DNA from 2 places in the Chitinophaga sp. 30R24 genome. Region 1 is predicted to be linked to the other one. Evidence: riboswitches for the same ligand, from Rfam matches in the RefSeq annotation. Region 1 holds a riboswitch; the other holds the start of a gene.
The links. Region 1 has a riboswitch for thiamine pyrophosphate ahead of ACDQ55_RS13155 (TonB-dependent receptor). Riboswitches for the same ligand answer to the same signal wherever they lie in the genome.

Region 1 (8,256 bases):
TTGCATCTAAATATGTAGATGGCAGACGCATTACAGATGCTGCTACCATCGACCTGGTGACAATGGTATACGGTGGTTTGGTCAACAAACAGCTGGTAGCCAGGCTGCAAGCCAATGGCTGTAATGCTATCGGTTTAACTGGTGCCGACGCTAATATTATTCCGGCAGTAAAAAGACCCGTGAAGCAGATCGACTACGGTTTTGTGGGAGATGTAACAGCTACCATGTTGCAAACCGCTCCGTTGCAGGCTTTGCTGGAATCGGGTATCACCCCTGTTTTTGCATCGCTTACCCATGATGGTAAAGGACAAATACTGAATACAAATGCAGATACCATCGCCTCCTCTCTGGCCATTGCCTTATCTGCCTTTTATAGCGTAAGATTGATCTATTGCTTTGAGAAGAAAGGCGTGTTGCGCGATCCGGCAGATGATGAAGCGGTGATTAATCTCATCAACAAAGAAATTTATCAGCAATTGTTGGCGCAACAAGTGCTTACAGACGGCATATTGCCTAAATTGCAGAATGCTTTCGGCGCAATCAATAATGGTGTAAAAGAAGTGCTGATAGGCCATGCAGACGATGTGTTGAGCAATACAACAGCAACGGTGGCAGGCACACTAATATGCTAACCTATGTGGAACGAAAAACTATATGACGTGGCGGTGGCGCTGTTAAAACAGATGATAGCCACCCCGTCGTTGAGCCGCGAAGAAGACGGCACCGCACAACTGATCAGCGAATTTCTGACAGCCATGGATATTCCGCATGAGCGGCACCTCAATAATATCTGGGCTTTCAATAAGTATTACGATCCTTCCAAGCGTAATATCTTGCTGAATTCGCATCATGATACCGTAAAGCCCAATCCGCAATATACCCGTGATCCTTTTAGTCCGGATGTGGAAGATGGTAAGCTCTACGGGCTTGGTAGCAATGATGCTGGCGGCTGTTTGGTAAGCCTGATCGCTACGTTCCTGCATTTTTACCACCGCAGCGACCTCACTTATAATATTATCCTTACTGCTACGGCAGAAGAGGAAATCAGCGGAGTAAACGGGATAGAAAGTATTTTACCCAAATTGCCATCTATTGAGTTTGCTATTGTAGGAGAACCTACACAAACCCAATTGGCTATCGCAGAAAAGGGCCTGATGGTGCTCGATTGCACTAGCTATGGTAAGGCGGGGCATGCTGCCCGTGAAGAAGGCGAAAACGCTTTGTATAAAGCATTGCCCGACCTTAATTGGTTTAAAGATTACCGTTTTCCCCGTGTGTCAGAAACCCTGGGACCGGTGAAAATGAGCGTTACCGTTATCAATACGTCTAATAAAGCACATAATGTAGTGCCGGCCGATTGCTCTTTTGTGGTAGATGTACGGGCTACAGATCAATATACACTGGAAGAGCTGCTGGAGATCATACAGTCGAACGTTTCCTGCGAGGTAAAGCCGAGGTCTATGCGTATGCGACCTTCCTTTATTCCAATGAATCATCCCTTTGTGCTCGCAGGGGTGAGCATCGGTAAAACCTGCTATGGTTCACCTACCACCTCCGACCAGGCGCTGATACCCGCTACTTCCGTGAAAATGGGACCAGGCGATTCTGCCCGTTCACATACGGCAGATGAATACGTTTACCTGCACGAGATCAGGGAAGGTATCAACAGTTATATCAGGTTACTTGAAATGATACAGTAATATGGATTTTTTGCCTGTTCTCGAAAATAAACGCGTGTTACTGCAACCATTGCAGACCAGCCACAAGGAAGTGCTGCTGCCGCTGGCATTGGAGCCTTCGCTTTGGGAAGTAGGTATGTCGCAGCTCACCGATGATGCCAGCCTGGAAAAATATATACAGGTAGCGTTAACAGAACGGGCGGCAAAAACAGCTATTCCGTTTGTAGTTTTCGACAAGAAGGAAAACCGCATAGCCGGTTCTACCCGTTACGCTGCAATCACGTTGCCGCATAAACGCCTAGAGATTGGCTCCACCTGGATTACCCCTTCCCTGCAGGGTTCGGGATTGAATAAAGCCATGAAATTTGCGATGTTGCAGCATGCTTTTGAGGTGATGGACATGAACCGCGTGGAACTTAAAACCGACGAATTGAATACCCAGTCGCGTAACGCCATCCTGAGTATCGGTTGTACACAGGAAGGTATTTTGCGCCGGCATATGATCACCAGCACCGGTAGGGTGCGTAATACCGTTTATTTCAGCATCGTGAAAGAAGAGTGGCTGGCAGTGAAACAACGGATATTTGATAAATACGATTTTTAGGGATAGCTGCCTGCGGGCAGCAGAAAATTATAACATCATGAAATTGTGGCAAAAAGATAAAGCTTCCCTGGCTGCTGTAGAACAGTTTACCGTGGGAAAAGACCGGGAAATGGACGCCTACCTGGCGCCATTCGACGTGCTGGGCTCTATGGCGCATATCACTATGCTGCAAAGTATTGGTTTGCTGGAAGCGGAGGAACTGACTGTTTTAAAGAAAGAACTCCGCCATATTTACCAGGAAATCCAGTCCGGTGATTTTAAGTTGGAAGAAGGAGTAGAAGATATTCATTCACAGGTAGAGCTGCTGCTCACCCGTCGCTTGGGTGAAGTAGGCAAAAAGATACATAGTGGCCGTTCCCGCAACGACCAGGTGTTGGTAGACTTGAAACTCTTCCTGCGCCACGAGTTGCAAACAATAGTGGAGGAAGTATTGGCATTGTTCCACCTGCTGCAGCAACAGAGCGAAGCATATAAAAATCACCTGATCCCGGGTTACACTCACCTGCAGATCGCTATGCCTTCCTCTTTTGGGTTGTGGTTTGGCGCTTATGCAGAAAGCCTGGTAGATGATCTTACGATGTTGCAGGGTGCATACCGTGTGGTAAATAAAAACCCATTGGGTTCTGCCGCTGGCTATGGTTCTTCGTTCCCCCTTAACCGTGAGATGACCACCGCGTTGCTCGGATTTGATGCGCTTAACTATAATGTAGTATATGCACAGATGGGCAGGGGGAAAACAGAAAAATTAGTGGCTTTTGCCCTGGCAGGTATCGCTGCCACCATTGCTAAAATGGCGATGGATGCCTGTTTATTCATGAACCAGAATTTCGGATTTATTAGTTTTCCAGACGAACTAACTACCGGGTCCAGCATCATGCCACATAAAAAGAATCCGGATGTATGGGAACTGATCCGCTCTCATGGTAATAAATTACAGGCATTGCCGAATGAAATCGCCATGATGATCACCAATCTGCCTTCCGGCTACCACCGCGATCTGCAATTGTTGAAAGAAAACCTGTTCCCGGCCTTTCAAACCTTGAAAGATTGTATCCGCATGAGCCGTCTGATGTTGGAAAATATCCGTATCAAGGAAAATATCCTGGACGATGAAAAATATCAATACCTGTTTAGCGTAGAAGTAGTCAATAACCTGGTATTACAGGGTATTCCTTTCCGCGAAGCTTATAAGAAAGTGGGTATGGATATAGAAAATGGTAGTTTCTCACCGGAAAAAGAAGTGGCGCATACGCATGCCGGCAGTATTGGCAACTTATGTACGGCACAAATTGCTGCTCAGATGGATGCTGTAATAAAAGGTTTCCCCTTTGATACAGTAGATAAAGCCCTGGAGCAATTATTGAACAGTTGATTGAATGAATAATAACTATATAAAAAAGCAGACCACTCTGGTCTGCTTTTTTTATGTTTATCCTCACCAATAACAAAGCCTTACACGGATAGGATACCCGGTAAGGCTTTGTATAGGCCTGGTTAAAAACCTATAGTGATCCCTGCAAAGAAATTGGTGCCTGCCATCGGGTAGTAGTAGTTATCATACGCTACACGGTTGTTGGCCAGATCAAAGCTGGGATAGGTACTGCCGTTAGGCGCATACTTTTTATTGAAGATATTGTTTAACATAAACTGTAATCCCAGTTCACGGAACAAATGCTGCGGTACCTCGTAGTTGAGGCGCAAATTGCTCACGAAGTAAGGGTCCAGGCTGCCTGATACATTGGAGGTATTATCCATGTACTGCCGGCTAACATATTTTCCTAATAGATCGATATTAAGGTTGCGGACTGGTTTAGCCGTTAACGTTATACCGCCTACGAAAGTAGGGGAGAAGGAAATATTTGTTTTGTTGAACACCTCTGTGTGCGGCTCATAGTTTTCATCGTAAGTAACGGAATGGTAGTTTAATGCCTTATTGCGGCTCAATGCACCGTTAGCGGCTACGCTGAAGATATTGCCCAGCTTCACATTACCGTTTACCTCAATACCCATGCGGTAACTCTTAGGGATATTGGTACGTACATAAGCGCCTACATCGTTAAGCATACCGGTTTGCACCAACTGGTTCTTATAGTTCATGTAGTAAACATTTGCCTGGATAATAGCGATTTTATTGTTCCAGGTATAGCCAGCTTCGATATCGCGCAATTCTTCCGGCTTGGGTACAGCTGTGCCATAATTGTTTGCAAAATCATCGCGGTTAGGTTCTTTATGCCCAATAGCAATGGATGCAAACACGCGGTTGGCTGCATTGATATTATAGGAAATACCCGCTTTAGGATTGAAGAAATTATAATTTACATGTGCGATATAGGAGGGTGCATCTTCGAAGCCATCCATATGGTACATGATATTACGGTATTGCATATCCGCAAATACGCTCAGGCCGGTAGTGATTTTATATTCGCCTTTCCAGTAAATATTAAAATCGTTTTTGGCGGCAGGGTAGAAGTAATATTGATCATCTTTGTTGATGCCTACCTGGGCCCAGATGATTTTGCCGTAATGGTCGCCCGTATAGCGGTTCCAGCCACCACCCAAGCTCCAGTTGAACTTTTCGCCGGTACGGTTCATGGAAAACACTGTGCCATAGAAGTAATTGTCGAGCCACAGCTGACGTACTAAATCGGTAGTATGCACTGTGTCGCCGTTGATTACCGGTGCTTCCAGGTTATAATCTGCGTAAGATTGACTGGCCTTATATTGTTCGTAGTAGCCGCGGCCGCGGGTAAGGTGCAATGCTACGTTAAAGTTGAGATGGGAGTTTATTTCCTGGTTGAGGAATAATTGATAGTGGTCCTGTTGGTAGTTATCTGTTTCATTATTGTAGGGGGCGCCTGGTTTTTCGGTACCGGCAGAATTGTAAGTACGGTCTGTTTTCAACAGGGCTTCCGGTACGCCATTCCAGGCTTGGTAAGTTTTTTCTTTTCCGGAGAAAACGTTGAGGCGGATAGCGGTTTTATCAGCGATATACGCTGCAGAAGTATAGAACGAGCGCAGGTCGGAAGAGGCGCGGTCTATATAGCCGTCAGACGAGATTTTAGAGAGGCGGGCATCGATCGTGAAGTGATCGTTGATAAGGCCGGAACCTGCTTTTACCGTATGCTTCCAGCTGTTGAAAGAACCGTAGCTGTTACTAATTTCGCCATATGCTTTTTCGTTGAATTCATTGGTGCTGAGGTTAAGGGTAGCGCCAAAAGCGGCCGCGCCGTTGGTAGAGGTGCCCACGCCTCTTTGCAGTTGTATGCTGCTAACAGACGATGCAAAGTCTGGCATGTTTACAAAGAAGGTACCTTGCGATTCGGCATCGTTTACGGGAATACCGTTAATTGTAACGTTGATGCGGGTAATGTCTGAGCCGCGTACGCGCATACCTGTATAGCCAATACCGGTACCTGCGTCGGAATTAGTAACAACGGCAGGTTGTTGATCCAGCAGTATGGGCAGATCCTGGCCAAGGTTTTCTTTTTTAATATCAGCAGCGGTAATAGTGGTATTTACGAAAGGAGCGTTTTTACCAGCACGCAAACTGCTGATCTCCACCGGCTTTACAAACAGGCTGGTGGCTTCCAGGGCGATGTCGGCATGCCCGGTATTTTTAGTATCGATGGTAGTGGTATAGGATTTAAAGCCGATAAAGCTGGCAGTTAAAGTATAGGTACCTTTTTTAGGCAGATGGATGCTGTAATGTCCTTTGCTGTCGGTAAGGGCGCCGGTTTGGTGGATAGAGATGGTAACGCCTTCCAGTGGCTGTCCGTTGGCTTTACTGGTAACAGTACCAGTAATCAGGGATTGTGCATGTAGAGTGCCTGCTATAGATAGCAGCACCAATAACATTAGCTGTTTCATGTAAATATGTCCGTTTTCTGTTAAAGCATTTCCTAACCAGCATTACCTGGTCTAGGTTCATTGGGTGTGATCTCAGCCTGAAAGTAAGGCACCCCATGTATTTTGTATTGCCCGCCAGGGGCGTATATACAAGGCAGTAAAGCAATAGTAGGTTGATAAACAGGTAAACATACTGCTTACTTTATGCGGATGGCAAAGGTATAGCTGTATTCATTAAAAAACAGTATTTATTTTTCGGTAGGAAGAAATTTGCGTAATTTCCATAGATACTTCTCTCAGTCAGCAGGTATAAATTTTTAATCATTTAAATCTTTATTGCTGATGATCAAGCTTCAGTTAATCGGCCATTTGGGCCGGGACGTAGTGAAAAAAGAAGTCAACGGATCGGTAGTTTTCAATTTCCCCGTAGCCGTTAATGAGCGTTTTAAAAATGCGCAGGGCATACTGGCAGAAAGGACCACCTGGGTAGATTGTTCCCTGTGGGACCGGGAAAATGTAGCTCCTTATTTAACACAAGGGGTGATGGTATTTGTAGAAGGCGCTCCCCGCGTGGAGGCCTATGTAAGTAACAGCACCGGCGCTTTATCCGGCGCATTGAGGTTAAGGGTGTTTTCTTTGCAGCTGCTCAGCCGGCGGGAAGAAGAAAAGAGAAAGGCTACTGTAACTGATGTGCCTGTTCCGGAAGCCGAACCTGTGCAGGAACAGCCCGCTGACGATCTTCCATTTTGATAAATTATGTTATGCATTCCAATGTGAAAGCCAGCCTTTTATGGTTGGCTTTCAACTTTATTAAAATATATTTGGTGCGAATTGAAATAAGTGTATCTTTGCACCCTCATTGCGAGGTAGAGCAGAGGTAGCTCGTCGGGCTCATAACCCGAAGGTCAGTGGTTCGAATCCGCTCCTCGCTACAAGCAGCGCTAAGCTAAAAGATAAAGAGCCGAAGAAATTCGGCTTTTTTTATTTGGGGTAAGCCAGTGTTATACTATAACAAGCAGTGGGTTTCAGCTGTTGTTATAACTGGGTAGGCTGGTTATTGATCATTTGTGAAGTGAATGTATTTTTATAATTATTATCATGCATAAGGCAGGTTTTGTAAATATTTTTGGTAAGCCCAATGCAGGGAAGAGTACCTTATTGAACGCTATTATTGGCGAAAAGCTGGCTATTATCTCCCCTAAAGTGCAAACCACGCGGCATCGTATTACCGGGGTATTAACAGACCCTGCATATCAGATCGTGTTTTCTGATACACCGGGTATTATAGATCCGAAGTATAAATTGCATGAGAAAATGATGGGCGCTGTGAAATCTGCGCTCGAAGATGCGGATGTGGCACTGTTGATCATGGATGTGAAAGACTCTCTGGAAGAAAACCTGGAGCTGTTCGATTCCCTGAAACTGAAGGTGCCGGTAATCCTGGTGCTCAATAAAATGGACAATATCGCCAAAGAGGAGATGACCATTTTATTGGAACGCGCTAAAGCATGGGGAAAAGCAAAAGCGGTGGTACCTATTTCCGCCAGGCAGCAAAAGGGCATTAAGGAACTCCTCACAGAGATTGTAGCACTGCTGCCCGAAGCCAATCCTTTTTATCCGGAAGATACACTAACGGATAAGTCTACACGCTTTTTTGTAGCGGAAATGATCCGCGAAAAAATATTCGAATTATTTGAAGAGGAGATCCCTTATCATACCACCGTAATAGTTACCCAATTCCAGGAAAAGGATACGCTCACCAAAATTACTGCCGAGATCATCGTTACCCGCGATACACAGAAAGGCATTATCCTGGGTGAGAGAGGAAAATCGATCCGCGAGTTGGGCACCAGGGCACGCCAAGAGATAGAGAAATTTATTGAGCGGAAAGTGTTCTTGGAACTGTTTGTGAAAGTAAGGGGCAAGTGGCGGGATAATGACCTGTTCCTGAAGGAATATGGATATTAATTAAAAAATTCCTGGACATATCGTTCAGGTTAGTACGAAAAAATTATTGAAATGGCTGGATTTACAGTAGCTATTGTGGGACGCCCAAACGTAGGCAAATCAACGTTATTTAATCGTTTGCTGGAACAGCGTAAGGCCATCGTAGACGACCAAAGCGGT
Region 2 (8,256 bases), on a different contig from region 1:
GCATTATCGCGGTATTGAGCGCCGGGGTGGCCTTTGGCCAGATCTGCAGCGTGGGCGGCTATTTTATAGGTGATCACACCCTGTCTTACGTCCTCCTTATTAGGCAGGCCGAGGTGTTCTTTCGGCGTTACGTAGCATAGCATCGCGGTGCCAAACCAGCCAATCATAGCAGCGCCTATACCAGAGGTAATATGATCATACCCCGGAGCAATATCGGTTGTTAAGGGGCCGAGGGTATAGAATGGCGCTTCATGGCAATGCTGCAGCTGCTTGTCCATATTGGCTTTGATAAGGTGCATAGGTACGTGGCCGGGGCCTTCTATCATTACCTGTACCTGGTGTTTCCAGGCTATTTTGGTTAGTTCGCCGAGGGTTTCCAGTTCTGCGAACTGTGCCGCGTCGTTAGCATCTGCAATGCTACCGGGGCGTAAGCCATCTCCGAGTGAAAAGGATACATCGTAGGCTTTCATGATTTCACAGATCTCTTCAAAATGTGTGTACAGGAAATTTTCCTGGTGATGCGCCAGGCACCATTTAGCCATGATGGAGCCGCCACGGGATACAATTCCTGTAGTGCGTTTGGCCGTGAGCGGTATATATCTTAACAGTACGCCGGCATGAATGGTAAAGTAATCCACGCCTTGTTCGGCTTGTTCTATGAGCGTGTCTCTGAATATTTCCCAGGTAAGGGCTTCTGCTTTTCCATTCACTTTTTCGAGTGCCTGGTAAATAGGTACAGTGCCAATAGGTACGGGAGAATTGCGCAGTATCCATTCCCGGGTTTCGTGGATATTTTTACCGGTGCTGAGGTCCATGATCGTATCTGCGCCCCAGCGGCAAGACCATACGGCCTTTTCTACTTCTTCTTCAATGCTGGAAGTAACGGCAGAGTTGCCGATATTGGCATTGATTTTCACGAGGAAGTTCCGGCCTATGATCATGGGTTCGCTTTCCGGATGATTGATATTGGCGGGGATAATGGCCCTGCCGGCAGCTACTTCCTGACGTACAAATTCTGGTGTAATGAAATTTACTGGTGTGTGTGCGTTGAAGCTATAACCTTTATGTTGTTGCCATAAGGCGTTGTTTTCCTGAAAGAGTTGTTCGGCGCATTGGTTTTCGCGGATAGCGATATATTCCATTTCCGGCGTAATAATTCCTTGCTGGGCGTAATAAAGCTGGGTAACGTTTTGTCTGGCTTTTGCCCGCAGTGGTTTGTTGGTATGGCTCATCAGGGGCATTTTGCCGCCTTCTTTCATGAGGTCTCTTACAAAAGGGCTGGAGTATTGTGGCAGTTGTTCCACGTTATTCCTGTCGCTGATCCATTCCTGCCGCAGGCGGGGTATACCGGTAGTAACGTCGATAGGAATGGCGGGATCTGAGAAGGGGCCGCTGGTATCGTAAACTACTACTGGCGGATTAGGAACGGAAGCGCCATTTTTGCCATGTAAGCGGGTATCCGTGAGTGATATTTTGCGCATGGCTACTTTAATAGGATGGATGCTCCCGTTTACATAAATTTTTTCTGACGCAGGAAATGGTGTGCGGCTAATGGCCGAGGGTTGTTGCATGACATGTTTTTTTAGAGACAAGAATAGCTTTTCCGTAATATTTACTACGGAACAGGGTATACGAAAAATAAAAAAGGCAACAGTTTAGCCGCCTTGTGTAGCGCGGATAATAGTGATATTATCAGCAGTGGATAGTGATTGCTTTTCCCAGGCGCTTTTAGGTATCACCTGATTGTTAACAGCTACGGCGATGCCTTTCTGGGCAGGGAGCTGAATAAACTGTAAGAGTGCAGCGATGGTTGTTCCTGGCTGCACCGCATAAAGTTTATTGTTTACATGGATTTCCATGGAAATTGGAATTTAAGTGAAACAATAAACTTTAAGGATGTGGAAAGATGAGAAAGGTTCAGTTACTTTTCCCTACGGCAGTATGAACTGCTTCAGGTACTGAGGGTATCATCTCAGTTTATCCGTTATATTGGATAAACACCCCTAAAGTGAGGTAAAAGTAAAGAAATAATCAGTAATTCGTAATTTTAAATCATGGTAAGAATTACTTTGATAGGTTTTTTGCTGCTGGCGATGGCATGTAATACCTCCAGGAAGGAAGAGGCAAAGGAAGCCTTGCAAGACGATAGTACTTTGGTTAATATCGCAGACAGCAGCAATGCCGGTATTACTGATAGCATTGTTGCTGTTGCGGATACATTGCATATAGATGCAGCCAAGCTCATAGGAAAATGGATGCAGCCTGTGGCTGGCCTGGATAAGGAAATGCAGGGCTTTCAACTAAAAAAGAATGGAATAGCCAGGTCCATTAATATGTATACGTTAGTATATGAAAAATGGGCGCTAACGCACGATACCTTGTTATTGTGGAATCACTCTGAAGGTGTTAAAGACACCTCTACCATCGTGGATACTACTATTATTAAAGCACTTAGTGATACTTCTCTGATATTGTTTCCTATAAAAGCAGCTGAAGGTTACGTGGAAAGATACCGGAAACAATAAAGTCACTATTTAGCAATAGAGAAGGGCGTTCCTTCGTAATTGCTAAATGCCTGCAGTTGGCCAATGGCTGGGTGGATACTCAGCTATAAATTCCCCAAAGTCCTACCAAACAGGCTACAACGGCCATGAATATACCGGCGGCAGCTAGTTGCATGTCATCAATATTTTTTCTTCCGATAAAGAGGGATACGATACCTATTACGATAGATATTGTGCCAGCAGCGATTGCATTTACTGGTATTTTCGTGATGAAGGCAAAGGCGGCTGACAGTACACCAATAATGAGCGCTGAGATACAGGTTGTTTTTGTTAAAGTGGTTGAGTGTTGCATATGTATTCGTGTTTTGAACGGGTGAAGGAATTATTGTTTATTTAAAGCTACTGTTGCTGACTGTTAACGTTTTCTCTGATCCCGCTGGCTTGTTCCCAGGGAACCTTTAGTAATACGCCTATTTCCCGGTACCGGTTGTCCTGGTATTCATCCAGTCCGTAGTGGATGGCCAATGTATCCGGCACTTTCACGAATGTGCGGAAGAGCCGGTCCCACAGGGAGAAAATATTAGCGTAATTGGCGTCTGTTTCTGGTTGATAATGGCTATGATGCACTTTGTGCATATCTGGTGATACAATGATCCAACTGAGCGTGTTATCAAGCCATTTGGGGAGATGTATATTAGCGTGATTAAACTGCGACATGAAGGCAGACAGACTTTGGTAGAACATAACCATCCAGAAGGGCACTCCCATGGTGAGAATAGCAACAACGAGGGCAATTACCCGGAACAGGCTTTCTACGGGGTGATGCCGCAAGGCGGTAGTTGCATCAATCTGCGTGTCTATGTGATGTATTTTATGAAATTGCCACATCCAGCCTACCTGGTGTTGTACCCAGTGTATGAGCCAGGTGCCGATTAAATCCAGCATTAGCAAGGCCAGTACTGTATGCAGCCAAAGAGGGAGGCGTACCAGGTAGAGCAATCCAAAATGGTTACCAGTGGTAAACCTGGATGCCCGTATGATCAGGAAGGCCAGTCCTGTATTAACGATAGTAGTAGTGAGGGTGAAAAACAGGTTGGCGCCGGCATGCCGGTAGCGATTACCATGAAACTGGAAGCGGGGGATTATCCCTTCTATCATCCATAACAATAACAGCCCGCCCACGAGAATGGCTGTGCGGTACACTGGTGGAATATGTTCGAAAAAGCTTACCATATGATGGTAAAGTATATATAGACTGTAAAAACACTGCGCTATAAGGTTCTTCTGTCCAGGCCAACAAAATCTTCATCGAGGATATGGGGTGATTACTTTCGTATAGGAATACCTGTCACGCAATTCCTCACAAAAATTACGATTATTTGGGGAATAAATAAAGTGCTCTTTTAGGCTATCGGCAAATAAAAAAGCAACCTCTTTGTAAGAGATTGCTTTATATATAAATATTAATATGCAGGTAATTGGCTTTTTCTAAAATTAATAGATCAGTATAGCCATTTCCTTTAGCATTAATTATTCAACATTAATGGCATTACCAGCATGAGAAGGTCTTCATGTTCTTCTTTTTCGGAAGGTCTGAGGATACCTGCTTTGGTGGCGGTGGCCAGGTCTACGGAGATTTCGTCGCCTTCTGCGGCGTTGAGCATTTCGATAAGGAATTTAGCGTTGAAGGCAATCTGCATATCATCGCCGGTATATTGGCAGTTCATGCGTTCATTACCTTCAAAGGAGAAGTCCACATCCTGGGCAGATAATTGCAGTTCGCTGCCGGTGATGCTGAGGGCTACCTGGTTGGTGCTTTTGTTGGCAAATACGCCTACCCTTTTCAGGGCGTTCTGGAAATCGCTTTTTACCACGGTGAGGCGGTAAGGATTGTCTTTTGGTATTACTACTTTATAGTCCGGGAACCGGGCATCGATAAGGCGGCAGATCATCTGGGCGCCGTCGTGCTGTACAAAGAAGTGGTTCTGGCTATAAGCAACTTTAATTTCGGAATCATTGTCTGGCAGGGCAGACTTCAGGAGGTTCAGCGGCTTTTTAGGCACGATGAAGTTGTCTGGTTTTGGGCATTTTACATCTGTTCTTACGTATTTCACGAGACGGTGCGCATCGGTAGCCACGAAGGTGAGGCTATCTGGCGCCAATTCGAAGAATACGCCGGTCATAGCAGGACGGAGATCGTCGTTGCTCACGGCGAACAGGGTTTTATTAATAGCGGTTACCAGGCCGGTGGCGGTCATGGTAAAGGAAGTAGTATCGTCTGCGGCTGGTTCTTTCGGGAAGTTCTCCGGATTTTCCCCCATCACCTTATACTTACCATTGTCGGAAGTGATCTCTACTGCATAGGAGTTCAGATCAATGTGAAAAGTAAGCGGCTGGTCGGGCAGATTTTTGAGAGAGTCCATCAGGATCTTTGCCGGGATGCAGATTCGTCCGCTTTCCTTGGCTTCCACCTCCAGCTTCACCCGCATAACAGTTTCCAGGTCAGTAGCAACTACAGTCAGTTCATTTTTGTCAATCAGGAAAAGAAAATCTTCCAGTATAGGCAATACTGTGTTGGAATTAATAACCCCGCTGATCTGTTGTAATTGTTTTAATAAAGTAGAGGAAGAAACAATAAATTTCATGGTTTATATAAGTTTGCTTATCATTATTTGTGATGGGTAACTACAGGATTCGTTGTCTGGTGAACATGTTACCTCGCATAAAAGGTCAAATGTACAGTAAAACAAAGATAGAATTTTTTGTTGCATGCCCTAATTTCATCACATCTTATACACTAAGATAAGGTGGTTTTACACAACGATTTATCTCGTTTCAAATATTTATTTTTAATATAATGCTAAACAGAAGGATTAAAAGCTCCGTCTTTCATTAGATAAGATGTAATATTATTCCCTATTTGTTAATGAATATGAAAAGAATTACCCTGTTCTTTTAAATTATCTTCAAATCGGTTACTTTTGCCGCGCGAAAATTTTATTCCAAAAACCAACAAAAAAAAGCAGGTTATGAAACTGTCTCATTTAGCCGAAACACTGATTGGATCCGAAATCATTAAGTTAGCAGCTGAAATAAAGGAGAAACAGGCCAAGGGAGAGAAGATATATAACTTCACCATTGGCGATTTTGACCCGAAGGTATTTCCTATCCCGGTTGAATTTGAACAGGAAATCATAACAGCCTATAAGGAGCACCTGACTAATTATCCTCCCGCTGATGGTATTCCGGAACTACGGCAAGCAGTGGGTGAATTTATAGCGGAACGTGAAGGGCTCTCCTATGACCCTGCCAAAGAAATCGTGATTTCCTGTGGTGGCCGTCCTATTATCTACGCTACTTTCAGAACCCTTGTAGACCGCGGCGAAAAGGTGGTATATGCTACTCCTTCCTGGAATAACAACCACTACGCTCACTTCCTGGAAGCAGAGCATGTGATACTGGAAACCACACCGGAAAACTTTTTCATGCCTACGGCAGAAGAATTGAAACCGCTCCTGAAAGGCGCTACCCTCCTGGCACTTTGCTCTCCACAAAACCCTACCGGTACTACCTTTGGTAAAAAACAGCTTGAAGATATCTGCGACCTGGTACTGGAAGAGAATAAAAGCAGGGGCGCCGACGAGAAGCCACTGTACGTTATGTTTGACCAAATGTACTGGGTGCTTACTTTTGGCGAAACTCACCATTATAACCCAGTTGCGCTCCGCCCGGAGATGAAGGAATACACTATTTTCATTGATGGTATGAGTAAAGCTTTTGCTGCTACTGGCGTAAGGGTAGGCTGGGCATTAGGCCCCGCTGCCGTTATCGGTAAGATGAAATCCATCCTTTCTCACGTAGGCGCCTGGAGCCCAATGGCAGAACAGAAAGCTGCTGCCCGCTATCTCGTGCAAAAAGAGAATGTAGATAAATACCTGCAACACTTTAAAGGTGAAATCGAAGAAAGATTGGTGAAAATCTATGAAGGCTTCGATAAACTGAACAAGGCAGGCCATCGCGTAGAAGCCATCGCTCCGCAGGCTGCTATCTACCTGACCATTAAATTTGACCTGGTAGGTAAAAAGAAGGCAGATGGTACTGTACTGGCCGATCAGGCAGCCGTTACTTCTTACATTCTGGATGAAGCTAAACTGGCCCTGGTGCCTTTCTATGCTTTCGGGGCTACTAAAAATTCGCCCTGGTACCGCCTCAGCGTTGGTACTTGCGTGAAAGAAGAAATACCTGCTATGTTGGAAAAACTGCAGACAGCCCTGGAAGAATTACAATAGTTGTCACTACCCAGAACAGGTGGAAGCGCCTGTTCTGCATTATACTTTCGTTAAAGCACAAAGCGGAACCGGTATTACCGGTTCCGCTTTGTGCTTTATGCCCGGTTTATCAAAAGATGCCTTAGCCAGGTTTCCCCTGCTTCTTTCTCCATTATTGTTAAAGAAATCAGAAAAATTATTTTTTAGCTGATCAATTCATGCTACTTATTCGAAAAAACTATCTACTTTTGACCTTGAAACTAAAAAAGTCAAAAAGTTAATGCAGGCAGAGACCAAAGACGAGATGAGGGATCGCATCCTGGAGGCCGCTCTGAAGCGTTTTACACATTATGGGGCTTCTAAAACAACGATGAATGAAATAGCAGATGATCTTCATTGCTCTAAAGCATCCTTGTATTATTACTTTCCTGATAAGAAAGCTATGCATCTGGCGGTACTGGAAAAGATTGCAGAAGCCTTTTATCAGGAGATGGAAAAGGAGGCCAAAGAGGTTACGTCTGCTGCTACAGCATTATATAATATTATAGATATCAGGAAGGTTTTTATCAGCAGGTTTTGCCGGTTGGAAATCTTCAAGATATTGAAAGATAATTCAGGGCTCATCCTGGAAGAAAAAAAGAAAGCCAAACAACGGGAAATCGATCTGCATACTACTATTATTAAAGCGGGTATTGCCTTGGGGGAATTTGACGTAAAAGACCCGCAGGAAACATCGGCACTTCTGGTAGAAGCTACCATGGGCCTGCGTTTTTCGGTGCCCGATCATATAAGTGATGAGACGGATCTTGATGACGAAATGTTTGCAGCAGTAATAGAGAAACAAAAGCATCTATTGAAAATATTTATAAGGGGGATAAAGGCATAAAAGCACAAAGGCATAATGGAGGTGAGAGAAAGGATATTGGAAACGGCTTTGAAAATGTTCCGGAGATATGGGGTGAAAGGTGTTACCATGTTTGATATAGCACGTGATTGCGGTATTTCAAAGAAAACAGTGTACGAGCATTTTGTGGATAAACAGGCATTGATAGATGAAGGGATGCAACAGTTGTTAAACGATCATACTGCCCATTTTCAGGAGTGCCAGCAAGCAACAGGAAATGCTATTGAAGAGTTGGTGTGTAACATGAAATATGTGACTAACCTGGCCAAAACGCTGAATCCCGTGATGTTGTACGAAATCCAGAAGTACCATCCGGGTACGTGGCGCAACATAGAAAGCTTTAAGGCCGATTGTATGTTGTATAATATCAAGGAGAATTTAAAAAGGGGAATGGCGGAAGGCTTATACCGTCAGCACCTTCATATAGATATTGTAGCACGTATGCGCCAGCTGCAGCTGGAGGCTGCATTTGACCTGGTTCAGTATCCATCGGATCAGTTTGAAATGCCCATAGTTATGGAACAGGTAACCGCCCACTTCATACGGGGTATTGCTACAACAAAGGGACATGAACTTGTAA

Region 2: it holds a riboswitch for thiamine pyrophosphate, as region 1 does, so the genes downstream of both, thiS (sulfur carrier protein ThiS) here and ACDQ55_RS13155 (TonB-dependent receptor) in region 1, are expected to answer to the same signal.

What each region holds. Positions count from the first base shown of each region.
Region 1 covers NZ_JBJGXX010000004.1:269,556-277,811, forward strand. Annotated here, with positions in the region: gene argB (acetylglutamate kinase) at 1-632, shown strand, start outside; gene ACDQ55_RS13140 (M20 family metallo-hydrolase) at 636-1,700, shown strand; gene ACDQ55_RS13145 (GNAT family N-acetyltransferase) at 1,702-2,283, shown strand; gene argH (argininosuccinate lyase) at 2,321-3,655, shown strand; gene ACDQ55_RS13155 (TonB-dependent receptor) at 3,778-6,150, opposite strand; TPP riboswitch at 6,162-6,256, opposite strand; gene ACDQ55_RS13160 (single-stranded DNA-binding protein) at 6,472-6,879, shown strand; tRNA gene ACDQ55_RS13165 (tRNA-Met) at 6,990-7,061, shown strand; gene era (GTPase Era) at 7,228-8,097, shown strand; gene der (ribosome biogenesis GTPase Der) at 8,149-8,256, shown strand, end outside.
Region 2 covers NZ_JBJGXX010000001.1:776,660-784,915, reverse strand. Annotated here, with positions in the region: gene thiC (phosphomethylpyrimidine synthase ThiC) at 1-1,571, opposite strand, end outside; gene thiS (sulfur carrier protein ThiS) at 1,656-1,859, opposite strand; TPP riboswitch at 1,912-2,015, opposite strand; gene ACDQ55_RS03195 (lipocalin family protein) at 2,055-2,525, shown strand; gene ACDQ55_RS03190 (hypothetical protein) at 2,605-2,856, opposite strand; gene ACDQ55_RS03185 (sterol desaturase family protein) at 2,904-3,737, opposite strand; gene dnaN (DNA polymerase III subunit beta) at 4,031-5,149, opposite strand; gene ACDQ55_RS03175 (pyridoxal phosphate-dependent aminotransferase) at 5,534-6,793, shown strand; gene ACDQ55_RS03170 (TetR/AcrR family transcriptional regulator) at 7,053-7,658, shown strand; gene ACDQ55_RS03165 (TetR/AcrR family transcriptional regulator) at 7,674-8,256, shown strand, end outside.